3 regions of the Streptomyces sp. NPDC057136 genome follow, and region 3 is predicted to be linked to each of the others. Evidence: riboswitches for the same ligand, from Rfam matches in the RefSeq annotation. Region 3 holds a riboswitch; each other region holds the start of a gene.

What was found. A riboswitch is a leader RNA that binds a small molecule or an ion and turns the genes downstream of it on or off. The one in region 3 is predicted to bind cyclic di-AMP.
Region 1: linked by a shared signal. The riboswitch ahead of ACFT7S_RS31050 (M23 family metallopeptidase) and the one ahead of ACFT7S_RS26030 (NlpC/P60 family protein) in region 3 are both predicted to bind cyclic di-AMP.
Region 2: linked by a shared signal. The riboswitch ahead of ACFT7S_RS25105 (transglycosylase family protein) and the one ahead of ACFT7S_RS26030 (NlpC/P60 family protein) in region 3 are both predicted to bind cyclic di-AMP.

Annotation. Positions count from the first base shown of each region.
Region 1 is NZ_JBHUUV010000035.1:34,551-39,493, forward strand. Features, by position in the region: gene ACFT7S_RS31035 (GNAT family N-acetyltransferase) at 1-530, opposite strand, end outside; gene ACFT7S_RS31040 (HPr family phosphocarrier protein) at 693-974, shown strand; gene ACFT7S_RS31045 (GntR family transcriptional regulator) at 1,136-1,852, opposite strand; gene ACFT7S_RS31050 (M23 family metallopeptidase) at 2,064-2,867, opposite strand; cyclic di-AMP (ydaO/yuaA leader) riboswitch at 2,880-3,047, opposite strand; gene ACFT7S_RS31055 (M16 family metallopeptidase) at 3,269-4,651, opposite strand; gene ACFT7S_RS31060 (M16 family metallopeptidase) at 4,678-4,943, opposite strand, start outside.
Region 2 is NZ_JBHUUV010000023.1:41,347-46,289, reverse strand. Features, by position in the region: gene eno (phosphopyruvate hydratase) at 1-877, opposite strand, end outside; gene ACFT7S_RS25105 (transglycosylase family protein) at 1,214-1,921, opposite strand; cyclic di-AMP (ydaO/yuaA leader) riboswitch at 1,925-2,096, opposite strand; gene ACFT7S_RS25100 (transglycosylase family protein) at 2,387-3,379, opposite strand; gene ACFT7S_RS25095 (cytochrome P450) at 3,485-4,894, opposite strand; gene ACFT7S_RS25090 (tetratricopeptide repeat protein) at 4,891-4,943, opposite strand, start outside.
Region 3 is NZ_JBHUUV010000024.1:114,775-119,717, reverse strand. Features, by position in the region: gene ACFT7S_RS26030 (NlpC/P60 family protein) at 1-948, opposite strand, end outside; cyclic di-AMP (ydaO/yuaA leader) riboswitch at 947-1,112, opposite strand; gene pcrA (DNA helicase PcrA) at 1,372-3,810, shown strand; gene ACFT7S_RS26020 (peptidoglycan DD-metalloendopeptidase family protein) at 3,892-4,943, opposite strand, start outside.

The DNA.
Region 1 (4,943 bases), on a different contig from region 3:
TCGAAGCTGCGCCGCTGGGTGTAGCCGGCGTCCCGGAACACTTTGATCATCTTGTTGTTGGCGGGCAGCACCTCGGCGGCGAAGCGGCGGATGCCCCGCTCGCGGGCGACCGCGGCGATGTGTTCGAGGAGCGCGGAGGCCACCCCGCGGCCCTGGTGGGCGTCCTGGACGAGGAAGGCGACCTCGGCCTCGTCGGCGGGGGCGGTGGCGGGCCGGCCCTGTGCGTCGATGCGGTCGTAGCGCACGGTGGCGATGAACTCGCCGCCGGTCGTGACGGCGAGACCGACCCGGTCGACGTAGTCGTGATGGGTGAAGCGGTGCACGTCCTTGGCGGAGAGACGCGGGTACGGAGCGAAGAAGCGGTAGTACTTCGACTCGTCGGAGACCTGCTCGTAGAAGCTGACCAGCCGCTCGGCGTCGTCGGTCGTGATCGGCCTGATGCGCGCGGTGCCACCGTCGCGGAGCACCACGTCCGCTTCCCAGTGGTCGGGGTACGCGTGATGCGGACTCTGCTCCGGCGTGGGCTGCATGGGCAAAGCCTACGGCTGACGCACCGGTCGCGGAGGGATCGGGGCCGGGGCAGTCTGAGGGTGCTCGACCGGCCGCCGCGGCCGGGCCCTGGACCGGGCACAGCAGTGCGCACTGCATGAGAGACTGGTCTAGACAACCATTGATTCGTGAAGGGCAGAACCATGGCTGAGCGCCGCGTCAACGTCGGTTGGGCCGAGGGCCTGCACGCCCGCCCCGCTTCCATCTTCGTCCGTGCCGCCACGGCCTCCGGCGTCCCTGTGACGATCGCCAAGGCCGACGGCAACCCGGTGAACGCCGCGTCGATGCTCGCGGTGCTCGGCCTGGGCGCCACCGGCGGCGAGGAGATCGTGCTCGCATCCGAGGCGGACAACGCCGAAGTCGCCCTTGACCGCCTGGCCAAGCTGGTCACCGAGGGGCTCGAGGAGCTTCCGGAGACGGTCTGATTCCGGTCGGATCCGACCGGAATCAATTCTGCGACCGAGTCGCGGCACCCCTGAACGGGTGCCGCGACTTTTTCGTTTCCGAAAAGGCGCCGGACCGACTTCAATTCAGGCAGCACAAAGAAAGCCCTGCGGAATTACCTTCTTTGTATACGGCGTAATTGTTAATGACGGACGCCCGCGATGTTTACGGCGTGTTGCGAAGTGCTCACCCGGGACGGCACTGGACTGCGTCCCGGCCGGTCGGGGCGGGCGTCCGGACGGCGCAGCCGATGGGCCGCGACCGCACGCTCGGCGTGCTGGACGGCCAGCGCCCTGGCCCGGTCCGCGTCACCGCGGGCGACCGCGTCCACGATCGCCCCGTGCTCGGCCCAGGACTCCGCGGGCCGTACGGGCTGCTCGACCGCGTACATCCAGGTGATCTTGTGCCTGAGCTGGGTGAGCAGCGCGATGAGGCCGGGGCTGCCCGACGCCTGCGCGAGCGTCTCGTGGAACCAGCCGCCCAGGGAGCGCAGATCCTCGCCCTCGCCCCGCCGCACCCGCTCCTGGCCCAGCCTGACCAGGCCGCGCAGCACCTTGAGGTGCGCCTCGGTGCGCCGCTGCGCGGCCCGCGCCGCGCCGAGCGGCTCCAGCAGCATCCGAACCTCCAGGAGGTCGGCGGCCTCCTGCTCGGTGGGCTCGGCCACGCACGCGCCGGCATGGCGCCTCGTGACGACGAACCCCTCGGACTCCAGCGTGCGCAGGGCCTCGCGCACCGGGACGCGCGAGACCCCGTATCGACGCGCGAGCAACTCCTCGGTGAGGCGGCTGCCGCGATCGAAGACACCGGAGACGATGTCGTCACGGATTGCCGTGCATACCGAATGCGCGGGAATGCGCATATCCGAACCTCCGCCTTAATCCCCGCGAAACGCGGCCGATCGACGCCTGTTCTGCGACTCTATTGCAATGAGCCCGAATTTCCGACGGCAGAGCGGAATCCAGGGATATCTTCTGGCCACGGAAGGCTTCGGCGGACAGACTCCGGGCGATACGCCGAAGGCCCCGGCGGGGAGCCGAGGCCTTCGGGAAGCGCTGTGGTGCGACGCGTGGTCAGACGTTCAGACCGTGCGAGCGCAGGTACGCGACGGGGTCCATGTCGGAGCCGTACTCGGGGCTGGTCCGGGCCTCGAAGTGCAGGTGCGGTCCGGTGGAGTTGCCGGTCGAGCCGGAGATGCCTATCTGCTGCCCGGAGGTGACGCTCTGACCGACGGAGACACCGATCGAGGAGAGGTGGCCGTACTGGGTGTACGTGCCGTCCGTCATCCGGAGCACGATGTTGTTGCCGTACGCCCCGCCCCAGCCGGCCTCGACGACCGTGCCTGCACCGACGGCGACGACGGAGGAGCCGGACGCGGCGCGGAAGTCGACACCCGAGTGGCTGCCCGAGGACCACAGGGAGCCGCTGGACTTGTAGCCGGTGGTGACGAACGAACCGGCGACCGGGAGGTGGAAGGAGTTCAGCCGCTTGCGCTCGGCCGCGCGGGCGGCGCGGGCCTCGGCCTCACGGATCTCCTTGGCGCGGGCCTCCGCCTTGCGCTTCGCTTCCGCCTTCGCCCTGGCTTCCGCCTTGGCCTTGGCCTCGGCGACAGCCTTGGCCTTCGCGGCGGCCTCGGCCTGCTGCTCCTGGGCCTCGGCCTGGGCGGCGATCTGGTCGGCAAGGGTGCCGTCGATGGCAACCGCCTGGGTCAGGCCGGTGTCGCTGACGGTACGGGCCTCGTCGGCGGCGAGGGCCGGAGAGGCCATCCCGCCGATGACGCCTGTGGTGGCCAGAGCCGCGATGCCGGCGACCCGAGCACTCTTGCGCGTCAGGCGGCTCGGAGCACGGTGCTTCCCGGTGGCACGGGTGAACGCCATGGAGGGGCTGATCCTTTCCTTCCTTCTCGCCTACCGGGTTAGCTGACGGGTTCGGAGCAGGAAGGTCTCCTACGGGCCTCTCCGCCCCGAAGGAGCGCAGACGTCCGATTCACCCCAGGGACTTCATGGGTCCCCGGCTCCCCAGGCTCGCGCCTGACGGGGACTCGGCGATGGCTGCCCGGCGCCACGGATGCGGCATACACATGACGGACAGCCGAGCCGACGCTAAACGGGGTCACTTTCAATCACCAAACGGACAGGCTGATTTGTAGTACATCCCACAGGGCAGACAGGTAACCTCCGCATCAAAGTCGGACAAAAGGGAAGGACCCCGAGGGGAACTTGCCCATCGGGGTCCTCTTTGTGTGCATTTGTGAGTACGTCGGAGAGCAGACCGCTCGTCAGCCGCTGACGACCGACACCTCGCCGATTCCCAGTGCGCGGACGGGGTCCGCGATCTGGGAGGCGTCACCGACGAGCACCGTGACCAGCCGGTCCACCGGGAACGCGTTGACCACCGCGGCCGTCGCCTCGACCGTGCCCGTCTCGGCCAGCCGCGCGTACAGCTGGGCCTGGTAGTCGTCCGGGAGGTGCTGCTCGACCTGGTCGGCGAGGGTGCCCGCCACGGAGGCCGCCGTCTCGAACTTCAGCGGGGCGACGCCCACGAGGTTCTGCACGGCCGTCTCGCGCTCGGCGTCGGTGAGCCCGTCGGCCGCCAGCGTCCGCAACACCTTCCAGAGGTCGTCCAGCGCCGGCCCCGTGGACTCCGTGTCCACCGAGCCGCTGATGGCGAGCATCGCCGCTCCGGTGCGCCCGGACGAGGAGCCGGGAGCCGTCGAGCGCAGCACCTGCCCGAAGGCGCGTACGCCGTAGGTGTAGCCCTTCTCCTCGCGCAGCACGCGGTCCAGCCGCGAGGTGAGGGTGCCGCCCAGGCAGTACGTGCCGAGGACCTGGGCCGGCCAGACGCTGTCGTGCCGGTCGGCGCCGATGCGGCCGATCAGCAGCTGCGTCTGCACCGCTCCGGGACGGTCCACGATCACCACGCGGCCGCGGTCGTCGGCGGTGATGGGCGGGACCGGGCGGGGCTCGGCGGAGTTGCCCGACCAGTCACCGACGGTGTCGGCGAGGAGCGCGTCCACGTCGACCCCGGTGAGGTCGCCGACGACGACCGCCGTCGCGGTGGACGGACGGACGTGTGCGTCGTAGAAGGCGCGCACGGCCGCTGCGTCGATCCGCGCCACCGTCTCCTCGGTGCCCTGCCGCGGACGCGACATCCGCGCCGTGGCGGGGAAGAGCTCCTTGGAGAGCTGCTTGGCCGCCCGGCGGGCGGGGTTGGCCTGCTCGTGCGGGATCTCGTCGAGGCGGTTGCCCACCAGACGCTCGATCTCGCTCTCGGAGAAGGCGGGCGCCCGCAGCGCTTCGGCGACCAGCCCGAGCGCCTTGGTCAGCCGGGAGACCGGGACCTCCAGCGAGACCCGGAGACCGGGGTGGTCGGCGTGCGCGTCGAGAGTCGCGCCGCAGCGCTCCAGCTCGGCGGCGAACTCCTCGGCGGAGCGCTTGTCCGTGCCCTCGGACAGGGCGCGCGCCATGATCGTGGCCACACCGTCGAGGCCCTCGGGCTCCGCGTCCAGCGGCGCGTCCAGGAAGATCTCCACCGCGACCACCTGCTGGCCGGGGCGGTGACAGCGCAGCACGGTGAGGCCGTTGGGCAGGGCGCCACGCTCAGGTGCGGGGAAGGCCCAGGGCCTGGCCACGCCCGCGGTCGGCTGCGGGTGGTACTCCATCGCTACTCCAGTCACAGCGGCGTCGCTCACTGCTCCGCCCCTTCCTGCGTGTCGGTGCCGGCTTCGGCATCGGCGTCGGCCGGCGCTTCGACCGGTTCGTAGACCAGGACCGCGCGGTTGTCGGGGCGCAGGCAGGCCTTGGCGGCCGCCTGGACCTCCTCCGCAGTGACGTCGAGCACCCGCTGCACGGCCGTCAGGGCCAGCTGCGGGTCGCCGAACAGCACGGCGTACCGGCACAGTTCATCGGCGCGGCCCTCGACCGTACCGAGCCGGTCCAGCCACTCGCGCTCCA
Region 2 (4,943 bases), on a different contig from region 3:
CGGCCCAGTCGTCCTCGTACAGCGGGTCCTCGATGGAGACCAGCGGGTACGCGGAGACGAGCTCCTCGTAGTACTCGGTCATCTCGGCGGCCGAGCGGGACTTGCCCTCGAACTCGTACTTGCCGTCCTTGTAGAACTCGGACGCGGCGACGTCGAGCGCGAGGCCGACGTCGCGGCCGGGAACGTAACCGGCCTCCTTGATGGCCTCGACGATGAGGTCCAGCGCGGCGCGGTTGGACTCCAGGTTCGGGGCGAAGCCGCCCTCGTCACCGAGACCGGTCGACAGGCCCTTGGTCTTCAGGACCTTCTTCAGCGTGTGGTAGATCTCCGCGCCCCAGCGCAGGGCCTCGGAGAAGGACTCCGCACCGATCGGCGCGATCATGAACTCCTGGATGTCCACGTTGGAGTCGGCGTGCGAGCCGCCGTTCAGGATGTTCATCATCGGAACGGGCAGCAGGTGCGCGTTCGGGCCGCCGAGGTAGCGGAAGAGCGGCAGGTCGGACGCCTCGGAGGCGGCGTGCGCCACGGCCAGCGAGACGCCGAGGATGGCGTTGGCGCCGAGCGAGCCCTTGTTCTCGGTGGCGTCCAGGTCGAACATCGCCTGGTCGATGAGGCGCTGCTCGGTGGCGTCGTACCCGACGAGCTCCGGGCCGATCTGCTCGATGACGGCGAGGACGGCCTTCTCGACGCCCTTGCCCATGTAACGGTTGGGGTCTCCGTCGCGAAGCTCAATGGCCTCGAACGCACCGGTGGAGGCGCCGGACGGAACAGCAGCACGTCCCGTGCTGCCGTCGTCGAGGCCAACCTCGACCTCGACCGTGGGGTTGCCCCGGGAGTCGAGGATTTCCCTGGCTACGACGACGTCGATGGACGGCACGAGGCATCTCCTTCTGGGATATGACACTGGTTGTGCAGGGTCACTGTGGCCTTGCGACACGAGCCTATCCGGCCGGACCCCATCGGCCAGCCGGGCGCCCGTCCCCTGGGACGAAAAAGGACCCAACGGTATGCATTCACGGGCAAAGGTCCAGAAATTTACTGACCAGTAACTACAACACTTGAACGATCAACGTCACCGGAGCGGAAAAACCGCGCGAAATCACTGGCGCGGAAAAACCCCGACCCGGCACGCACGGGGGAGAGCGCACCGGGTCGGGAGCAAAGGGGGAGGGATGCCGCCGGACACCCTCCCGGGGGAGGAGAGTCCCAGGTACTACTTCGTCAGGTGGAGCTGCTGGCCCGGGAAGATCAGGTCGGCGTCCTTGACGATGTCGTCGTTCAGCTTGAACAGCTTCTCCCAGCCGCCCTTGACGTCGCGCTTCTCGGCGATCTTGCTGAGGGTGTCGCCGGCCTTGACCTTGTACTCGCCGTCACCCTTCTTGACCTTCTCGCCGGTCGGGGTGGTGACGGTCTTGGGCGCCTCGGTCTTCGGGGCGGTGCGCTGCTCGCTGCGCGTGGTGGGCTGCTCGGCCTGACGCTCCGGCTGGGCCTGCTGCTCGTCGGCGCTGTCCTGCGTGGAGCCGGTGTCGACACCCGGGTCCACACCGTCATTGGTCAGGTTGCCGGCACCGGCGCAGGCCCAGGCACCCGGGCCCTGCATGTCGAGAAGCTTCTCGGCGGCGGCGATCTGCTGCGACTTGGTGGCCAGGTCGGCGCGGGAGGCGTACTGCGTACCGCCGGCGGCGGCCCAGCTGGACTCCGAGAACTGCAGGCCGCCGTAGTAGCCGTTGCCGGTGTTGATGGACCAGTTGCCACCGGACTCACACTGGGCGACGGCGTCCCACGTGGCGACCGAGGCGGCGGAGGCGCCGGTCGCACCCATCAGCGGGACGACGACTGCGGCACCGGCGACACCGGCGAGCGTGGCGACACGGACGGCCTTGGACGGGCGGCGGTGCTTGGCCTTGCTGGAAAACAGCATGGAGCTTCTCCTCACCGACGCCTACGAGGTGAGCTGTCGGGTTCGGGCCAAGTGAGTTGCCCGGTCGCACGTCCTAGCACGCGACTTCACCCCAAGCCGGTCCTGAGTCGTCTTGCGACGATCGGGCCCGGCACTTACCTGGGTCCCCCGCTCCTGCCTACGGCGCTTTACGCGTCTGTTCCCTTCGACCGACGGCAGGATTCGGCGTGACGGTCGACGGGGCCCGCGGTGCGAGCGGTTCTGACCGTAAACATAGCCAACCCCGACATTCAAAGAGGGACATATCGACCATTCATGCCCTAGTCACCCTGGACGAATGAACGTTTCCGCAGGTCGGAGGGGGCGCAGACGTACCACCCGGACGCGACACGCCAGTTGCAGCAAAGAGACCCATGTCTCACTTACGTATAAGTGGACATAGGCCCCTGAACTACCCCTGATTTTGGGGTGTTTTCCCGAATTGGATCAGTTGCGCTTGGAGCCCTCCGCGCCGTCCAGCAGCCCCAGATCGAGGGTCTGGCCGGGAAGGATGAGGTCCGGGTCGGAGCCGAGCGCGCCCTTGTTGGCCTCGTACAGCTCGGTCCAGCCGCCGGGAACCTTCTGTGCGTCAGCAATCGCCCAGAGGTTGTCGCCGGGCCGGACGGTGTAGTCACCGTCCGGGCTCGCCGTACCCGTGTCGCGCGCCTGGTCGTCACCGCGCGAAGCGTGCCGGCCGGAGTCGCGCCCGTCGCCCTGGTCCGCGTCCCGGCTCGCCTCGGGGGCCGGCGTGCCGCGGTGCTTGCCGCCACCCTGGTCCGTGCCCGCCGGGTCTTCGGACGCCTCGGGGGACGGCGTGGCGGTGGGCGGGGCCGTCGCACCGGAGCCCTCGGACCCGGCCGTGTCGCCGGTCGCGCCGTTCTTGTCGGACTCGCCCGCGGTATCCGACTCGCCGGACTTATCGCTCTCGTCCTTCTTGTTCGCTTCGTCCTTCGCTCCGTCCGTCGCGTCGTCCGACGGAGTGCCGGACGAGTCGTCGGTCGGGAGCAGCGAGTCCGAAGGGTCGGCGGAGGGTACGCCGCCCGGGTCGACGCCCGGCAGGGCCCCGTCCAGCGCGAGCCCGGAAATCACCGCGCAGCTCGGCCATGCCTGCGGGCCCTGGTCCTCCAGGACCTTCTCCGCGACGGATATCTGCTGCGAGCGGCTGGCGAGGTCGGCGCGGGGCGCGTACGCCGAGCCGCCGTACGCCGACCAGGTGTCCTGGGAGAACTGCAGGCCGCCGTAGTAGCCGTTGCCCAGGTCCGCGCTCCACATGCCGCCGCTCTCGCACTCGGCGACCCGGTCCCAGGTCGACGCGTCTGCGGCGTGCGCACCGGTCGCACCGAGCAGCGGGATGGCGATGGCCGATCCCGTCACGCCTGCGGCGACGACGATGGCGGGTGCCTGGCGAGGGCGGCGGTGTCTGCCGTTCGCGGAGCCCATGGGATTGCCTTCCGTGTGACTGACAAGTGACTGCTGTGGTGAACGGTGAACCTAGCGGGACTCGAACGTGTGTCACAAGTCGATGCAGCGGAGATCACGTGAAAGTCACAGAGTTGACGGAGTGTCACCTTGCGCGGTCGGCAGTCCTGGGGCGAACTCCACCGGAAGAGTGCGCAGTCCGCGCATAATGAGCCCGCCACGCCACCGCAAATCGGCAGGTTCCACCGCAAGACGCAGGTCAGGAAGGCGCTTCAGCAGCGTTGCCAGCGCGGTCTGTCCCTCCAGACGGGCGAGCGGTGCTCCCAGGCAGTAGTGGATGCCGTGCCCGTATCCCACGTGCTGATTGTCACTCCGCGCAAGGTCCAGGGTGTCCGGATCGCGGAATCGCTCCGGGTCCCGGTCGGCGGCCGCGAGGACGACCAGTACGGGGTCCCCGGCGGCGATTTCCTGCCCGCCGAGCGTGACGGGCTCCGTCGCGTACCGCCAGGTGGCGAGCTCCACCGGACCGTCGTACCGCAGCAGTTCCTCCAGGCCGGTGGCGAGGAGGTCCGTCTCCCCCGCGGCGAGCGAACGCTGAAGCCGTTCGCGCTCGCCGGGGTTGCGCAGCAGGGCGTACGTGCCGTTGCCGATGAGGTTGACCGTTGTCTCGAAGCCGGCGAAGAGAAGGATGAACGCCATCGCGGCGGCCTCGTTCTCGGTGAGGTGTTCGCCGTGGTCGCTCGTCCGGATCAGACCCGAAATCAGGTCGTCACCCGGATTCTCCCGTTTGCGGTGGATCAGTTCGGCAAGGTAGCCGCGCATCTTCTTCACGGACCTGGCCACTCCGCCGCGCGGGCCGCCGCCGTGCCGGATCATCATGCCCGCCCAGTCGCGGAAGTCGTCCTGGTCCTCCGGCGGGACGCCGAGCAGGTCGCAGATCGCGTAGATGGGCAGCGGGAACGCGAAGTCGTGGATGAGGTCGGCCTTGCCCTCCGCCACGAAGTTGTCGATGAGCCGGTCCGTCAGCTCCTGCACGCGTGGTGCGAACTCGGCGACCCGGCGCGGGGTGAACGCCTTGGCGACGAGTCGGCGCAGCCGGGTGTGGTCCGGCGGATCGATGTTCAGCAGATGCGTCATCAGCTCCGCCTTGCGCTCCCCCGGGATACCAGTCCTCCCCTTGGCGTGCGCGGACCCGGCGTGGTGGGCCGGGTTCTTGGACAGCCGGGTGTCGGCGAGTGCCTGCCTGGCATCCGCGTACCGGGTCACGAGCCAGGCCTCGACCCCGCTGGGCAGCGTCGTCCGGTGCACGGGGCTGTGCTCGCGCAGCCAGGCGTAGGCGGGGTACGGGTCGGTCGCGAACTCCCAGGTGAAGAGCTCGGGGGCGGCAGGGGTCGCGGGAGTTCCGGCCGAATGGCCGACGGGGCAGCCGGCGGGGACGTCGGTCGGGGCCTCGGCAGGGCTGTCACGGGCGGCGGGACTGTCCGTCGGCGCCTCGGAGCGGGGGGCGGCCGGGACTTCGGCGGGGCTGTCGTTCACGCCTCGACGTTAGCCGCCGCCTCCCCGCCCTCCGACTTCAGCATCGCGA
Region 3 (4,943 bases):
CAGCCCCGAGCAGTCGTACGAGGAGGGGCCCGTCGCCCCCCAGACGTACGGCTTGCCGATCTGGGCCGCGGCGAACGCGAGGACCTTGTCCGCCTTCGCCGCGTAGGTGCTGTCCGCGTCCGTACCGCTGCCGGTCCCGGTGTCCGTGCCGGTGTCGGGCCGGTCGGCCTCCTGCGCGGCGTCCTCGGCGGCTTCCTTCGCCGCCGCCTCCTCCTGCGCCTGGCGCTCGGCCTCCGCGGCGGCGGCCTGCTGGCGGGCCAGCTCCTCCGCCTTGCGCCTGGCCTCGGCCTCCTTCTTGCGCTCCAGCTCCGCGAGCCGCGCCTTCTCCTCGGCGGTCAGCTCGGACAGCAGGGTGCGCGCCTCGGTCAGCTTCTCCTGCACCTGCTGCTTGCTGGTGCGCAGCGTCGTCTGCGCCTCGGTGAGCGTCTCCAGGCTCTTGGTGGCCTCGGCGCGCTTCTTCGCCGCCTCGCTCTGCTGCGTACGGAAGTCCGAGACCGTCTTCTGCTGCTGGCTGGTCATCCGCGCCATCAGCTGGTCCTGGTCGAAGTACGACTGCGGGTCGTCCGCGAGGAAGAACGTGGCCGTCGGGGCGACCGCACCGCTCCGGTACTGCGCCGCAGCGAAATGACCCAGCTCGCGGCGCGTCTCGTTCAGCTTCTCGGCCCGCTTCGCCGCGGCGTCCAGGAGGCCGTCGACCTTCGTGCGCTGCTCGGTGGAGGCGGACTTCGCCTTGTTGTACTGCTGGGTCGCGGTGCCCGCCTGCCGGTAGAGGTCGTCGACCTTCTTCTGTACGTCCTCGATGCTCGGCCGGGGCGCCGCGGGCGCGGCCGTCGCGGTCTGGGTGGAGAGCAGAGTCACAGAGGCCAGCGCGGCTGTCGTGAGTCCGACGCCGGGTGAGGTGGTGCGCATGCGGGTGCGCGGTTTGCGATGCGACGCCAAGGCAGGCATCTCCTTCCGTGGACCGCCTACCGGGTTAGCTGTCGGGTTCGGGCGGAACGGAAGGCTGCCCTACGGTCCGTGTGGGGGTTGTGGACCGATTCACCCCGGTGCTGCGTGTGGGTCCCCGGTTCCGAATGCCCGTCAGGGCAGCCCGGATTCGGCGTGGGTGCCCGCTCGGCGTGGTTCGCCTCAAGGGGGTACGGGCCACCCGACGGAGCACGCTAGCCAACACGTGGTGTCCCTGTGAAGGTTGATGTTCGATATGCCCGATACATGTTCGTGACCTTGTGGGAATTCATAAGGGCAGGGCCGGTGAGGGCCTCTCTTCCCTTACGGGGCGTGGCCGGCCCGTCTCCGTACGCGCATGCCCCGGAGTCGTCCTGCGGAATGCGGCCCCGGGGTGTCAGTGGCGCCGCCTAGACTCGTCATGCGATGAGCAGCCTCTTTGACGACAGTTTCCTGACCGGCCTCCAGAACTCGGAGGAAGGGCCCCCGCCGCCTCCCGAGGACCACGCACCCGAAGCGGTGCCGGAGGGTCTCTTCGAGGGCGTCTTCGACGCGCCCCCGCCGCCCCGCGAGGGGTATTACCGCGACGGAGCCCCCCGTCCCGTCATCGACGCCGCCGCACTGCTCGACGGGCTGAACACCGAGCAGCGCGCCGCTGTCGTGCACGCCGGTTCGCCGCTGCTCATCGTCGCCGGTGCCGGATCGGGCAAGACCCGGGTGCTCACCCACCGGATCGCCCATCTGCTGGCCGAGCGCGGGGTGCACCCCGGCCAGATCCTCGCGATCACCTTCACCAACAAGGCCGCGGGCGAGATGAAGGAGCGGGTCGAGCAGCTCGTCGGACCGCGCGCCAACGCCATGTGGGTCATGACCTTCCACAGCGCGTGCGTGCGCATCCTGCGCCGCGAGTCCAAGAGGCTCGGCTTCACCTCGTCGTTCTCGATCTACGACGCCGCGGACTCCAAGCGGCTGATGGCGCTCGTCTGCCGCGATCTGGACCTCGACTCGAAGCGCTACCCGCCGAAGGCGTTCACGGCCAAGGTCTCGAATCTGAAGAACGAGCTGATCGACGAGGAGACCTTCGCCGGCCAGGCTGCGGACGGCTTCGAGAAGACGCTCGCCCAGGCGTACGCGCTCTACCAGGCACGGCTGCGCGAGGCCAACGCCCTGGACTTCGACGACATCATCATGACGACGGTGCACCTGCTCCAGGCGTTCCCCGATGTCGCCGAGCACTACCGCCGCCGCTTCCGGCACGTCCTGGTCGACGAGTACCAGGACACCAACCACGCGCAGTACACACTCGTACGCGAGCTGGTGGGCCCGTCCGGCGAGGCCGAGGCCCCCGCCGAACTGTGTGTCGTCGGTGACGCGGACCAGTCGATCTACGCCTTCCGGGGCGCGACCATCCGCAACATCCTCCAGTTCGAGGAGGACTATCCGGACGCGACCACGATCATGCTGGAGCAGAACTACCGCTCCACGCAGACGATCCTGTCCGCGGCCAACGCGGTCATCGAGCGCAACGAGAGCCGCCGCCCCAAGAACCTCTGGACGAACGCAGGCACCGGTGCCCGGATCACGGGGTACGTCGCGGACACCGAGCACGACGAGGCGCAGTTCATCGCCGACGAGATCGACCGGCTCACCGACGCCGGCGACGCGAAGGCGGGCGACGTCGCCGTCTTCTACCGGACGAACGCGCAGTCCCGTGTCTTCGAAGAGATCTTCATCCGCGTCGGCCTGCCCTACAAGGTCGTCGGCGGTGTGCGCTTCTACGAGCGCAAGGAGGTCCGCGACGTCCTGGCCTACCTCCGGGTCCTCGCCAACCCTGAGGACACCGTCCCGCTGCGCCGCATTCTGAACGTGCCGAAGCGCGGCATCGGTGACCGTGCCGAGGCGATGATCGACGCCCTGTCGATGCGCGAGAAGATCTCCTTCCCGCAGGCCCTGCGCCGCGTCGACGAGGCGTACGGCATGGCGGCCCGCTCGTCGAACGCCGTGAAGCGCTTCAACACGCTGATGGAGGAGCTGCGCACCATCGTCGAGTCCGGGGCGGGCCCGGCGGTCGTCCTGGAAGCGGTCATGGAGCGCACCGGCTATCTCGCCGAGCTCCAGGCGTCGACCGACCCGCAGGACGAGACCCGCATCGAGAACCTTCAGGAACTGGCAGCCGTCGCGCTCGAATTCGAGCAGGAGCGCGCGGAGGAGGAGGGTGCGGGCACGCTCGCCGAATTCCTGGAGAAGGTGGCCCTCGTCGCCGACTCCGACCAGATCCCGGACGAGGACGAGGACGGCTCCGGCGTCATCACGCTGATGACGCTGCACACGGCCAAGGGGCTGGAATTCCCGGTCGTCTTCCTGACCGGCATGGAGGACGGCGTCTTTCCGCACATGCGGGCGCTGGGACAGGCGAAGGAGCTGGAGGAGGAGCGGCGGCTCGCCTATGTCGGCATCACCCGCGCCCGCGAGCGGCTGTATCTGACCCGGGCGGCGATGCGCAGTGCGTGGGGCCAGCCCTCGTACAACCCGGCCTCGCGGTTCCTGGAGGAGATCCCGGACCAGCATCTGGAGTGGAAGCGCAAGGGCCCGATGGCCGCTCCGGCAGGGCCGACGTCGGGGATCACGTCCTCGCTGTCGTCCTCGCGCTCCAAGTCCGGGCCTTCGGGCTTCGCCACCCGGCGCACCGCCGACAAGCCGGTGGTCACGCTGGTGGTGGGGGACCGGGTCACACACGACCAGTTCGGTCTGGGGACGGTAACCGCGGTCGAGGGCTTCGGCGACCAGGCGAAGGCCACGGTCGACTTCGGGGACGAGCGGCCGAAGAAGCTCCTGCTGCGGTACGCGCCGGTCGAGAAGCTGTAGTCCGCGTCGCACATGATTGTGGCCCCGTCCTCCGAGGACGGGGCCACAATCATCTACGGCGCGGTGATCAGTACGTGGTGATCAGTTCGGGTTGAGGCCGCGGCTCCGGAACCACGGCATCGGGTCGATCGCCGAGCCGCCGCCGGGCCGGACCTCGAAGTGCAGGTGCGGGCCGGTGGAGTTCCCGGAATTCCCGGAGTACGCGATGGTGTCGCCCGCCTGCACGGAGCCCGAGCGGATCTTGGTGCTGCTGAGGTGGCAGTACCAGGTCTCGGTGCCGTCGGCCGCCGTCACGATGGCCATGTTCCCGTAGGCGCTGTTCCACTGGGTGCGTACGGTGCCGTCGGTCGCGGCCAGCACCGGAGTGCCGTACGAGACGGGGAAGTCGATGCCCGTGTGCACGGACATCCAGTTGACGCCCGCCTGGCCGTAGTACGCGCTGAGACCGTGCTGCTCGACCGGCAGTGCGAACTTGGGGCGCAGCGCCTCGCGGCGTGCGGCCTCCGCCTCGCGCTTCTTCTTCTCGGTGGCCTGCCGTTCCCGCAGGTCGATGCGCTCCTGGGTGCGGCTGGCGCGGTCGGCGAAGTCGTCGGCGTCGGCGCTGAGGTTGGCGAGCTGGGTGTCCAGCTTGTTGTTGGCGGCCACCGGCTTGACGGTGCCGGGGTCGGCCGCCGCCATCGAGGTGGTGTCGTCCTTCTTCTCCTCGCCGCCGGTGATGCCACTGACCGAGGCGGCCGCGATACCCGCGACGCTCATGACGCAGGCCGAGGGAACGGCGACGGTCAGGAGTGCGGACCGCTTGGCGGGGGTACGGCGTCGGCCGCGGCTGCCCGCACCGCCGCGGGGTGCGCGGCCGGCCGGGCGGGGGATGGTGGAGGAGTGCGAGGCGGCGGTCACGAGGTCGGGTTCGTCGGTCCCGTGCTCGGCCGCGGTCTCGTGTGCTTCGTCCGTCTCGGTGGCGTGGACGTCGGCGGTGCTGAACTCGGCTGTTTCGTACGGCTCGTAGGACTCGTACGTGGCCTGCTGCTCGGCCGGCTGCTGTTCGTAGGCGGGGTACGACACCTGTTCGGGCTCGTACGGCGCCTGCCCGGGCGTGGCGCCGGAGTTCCAGGCGGTGGCGTCGTAGGCGCCGG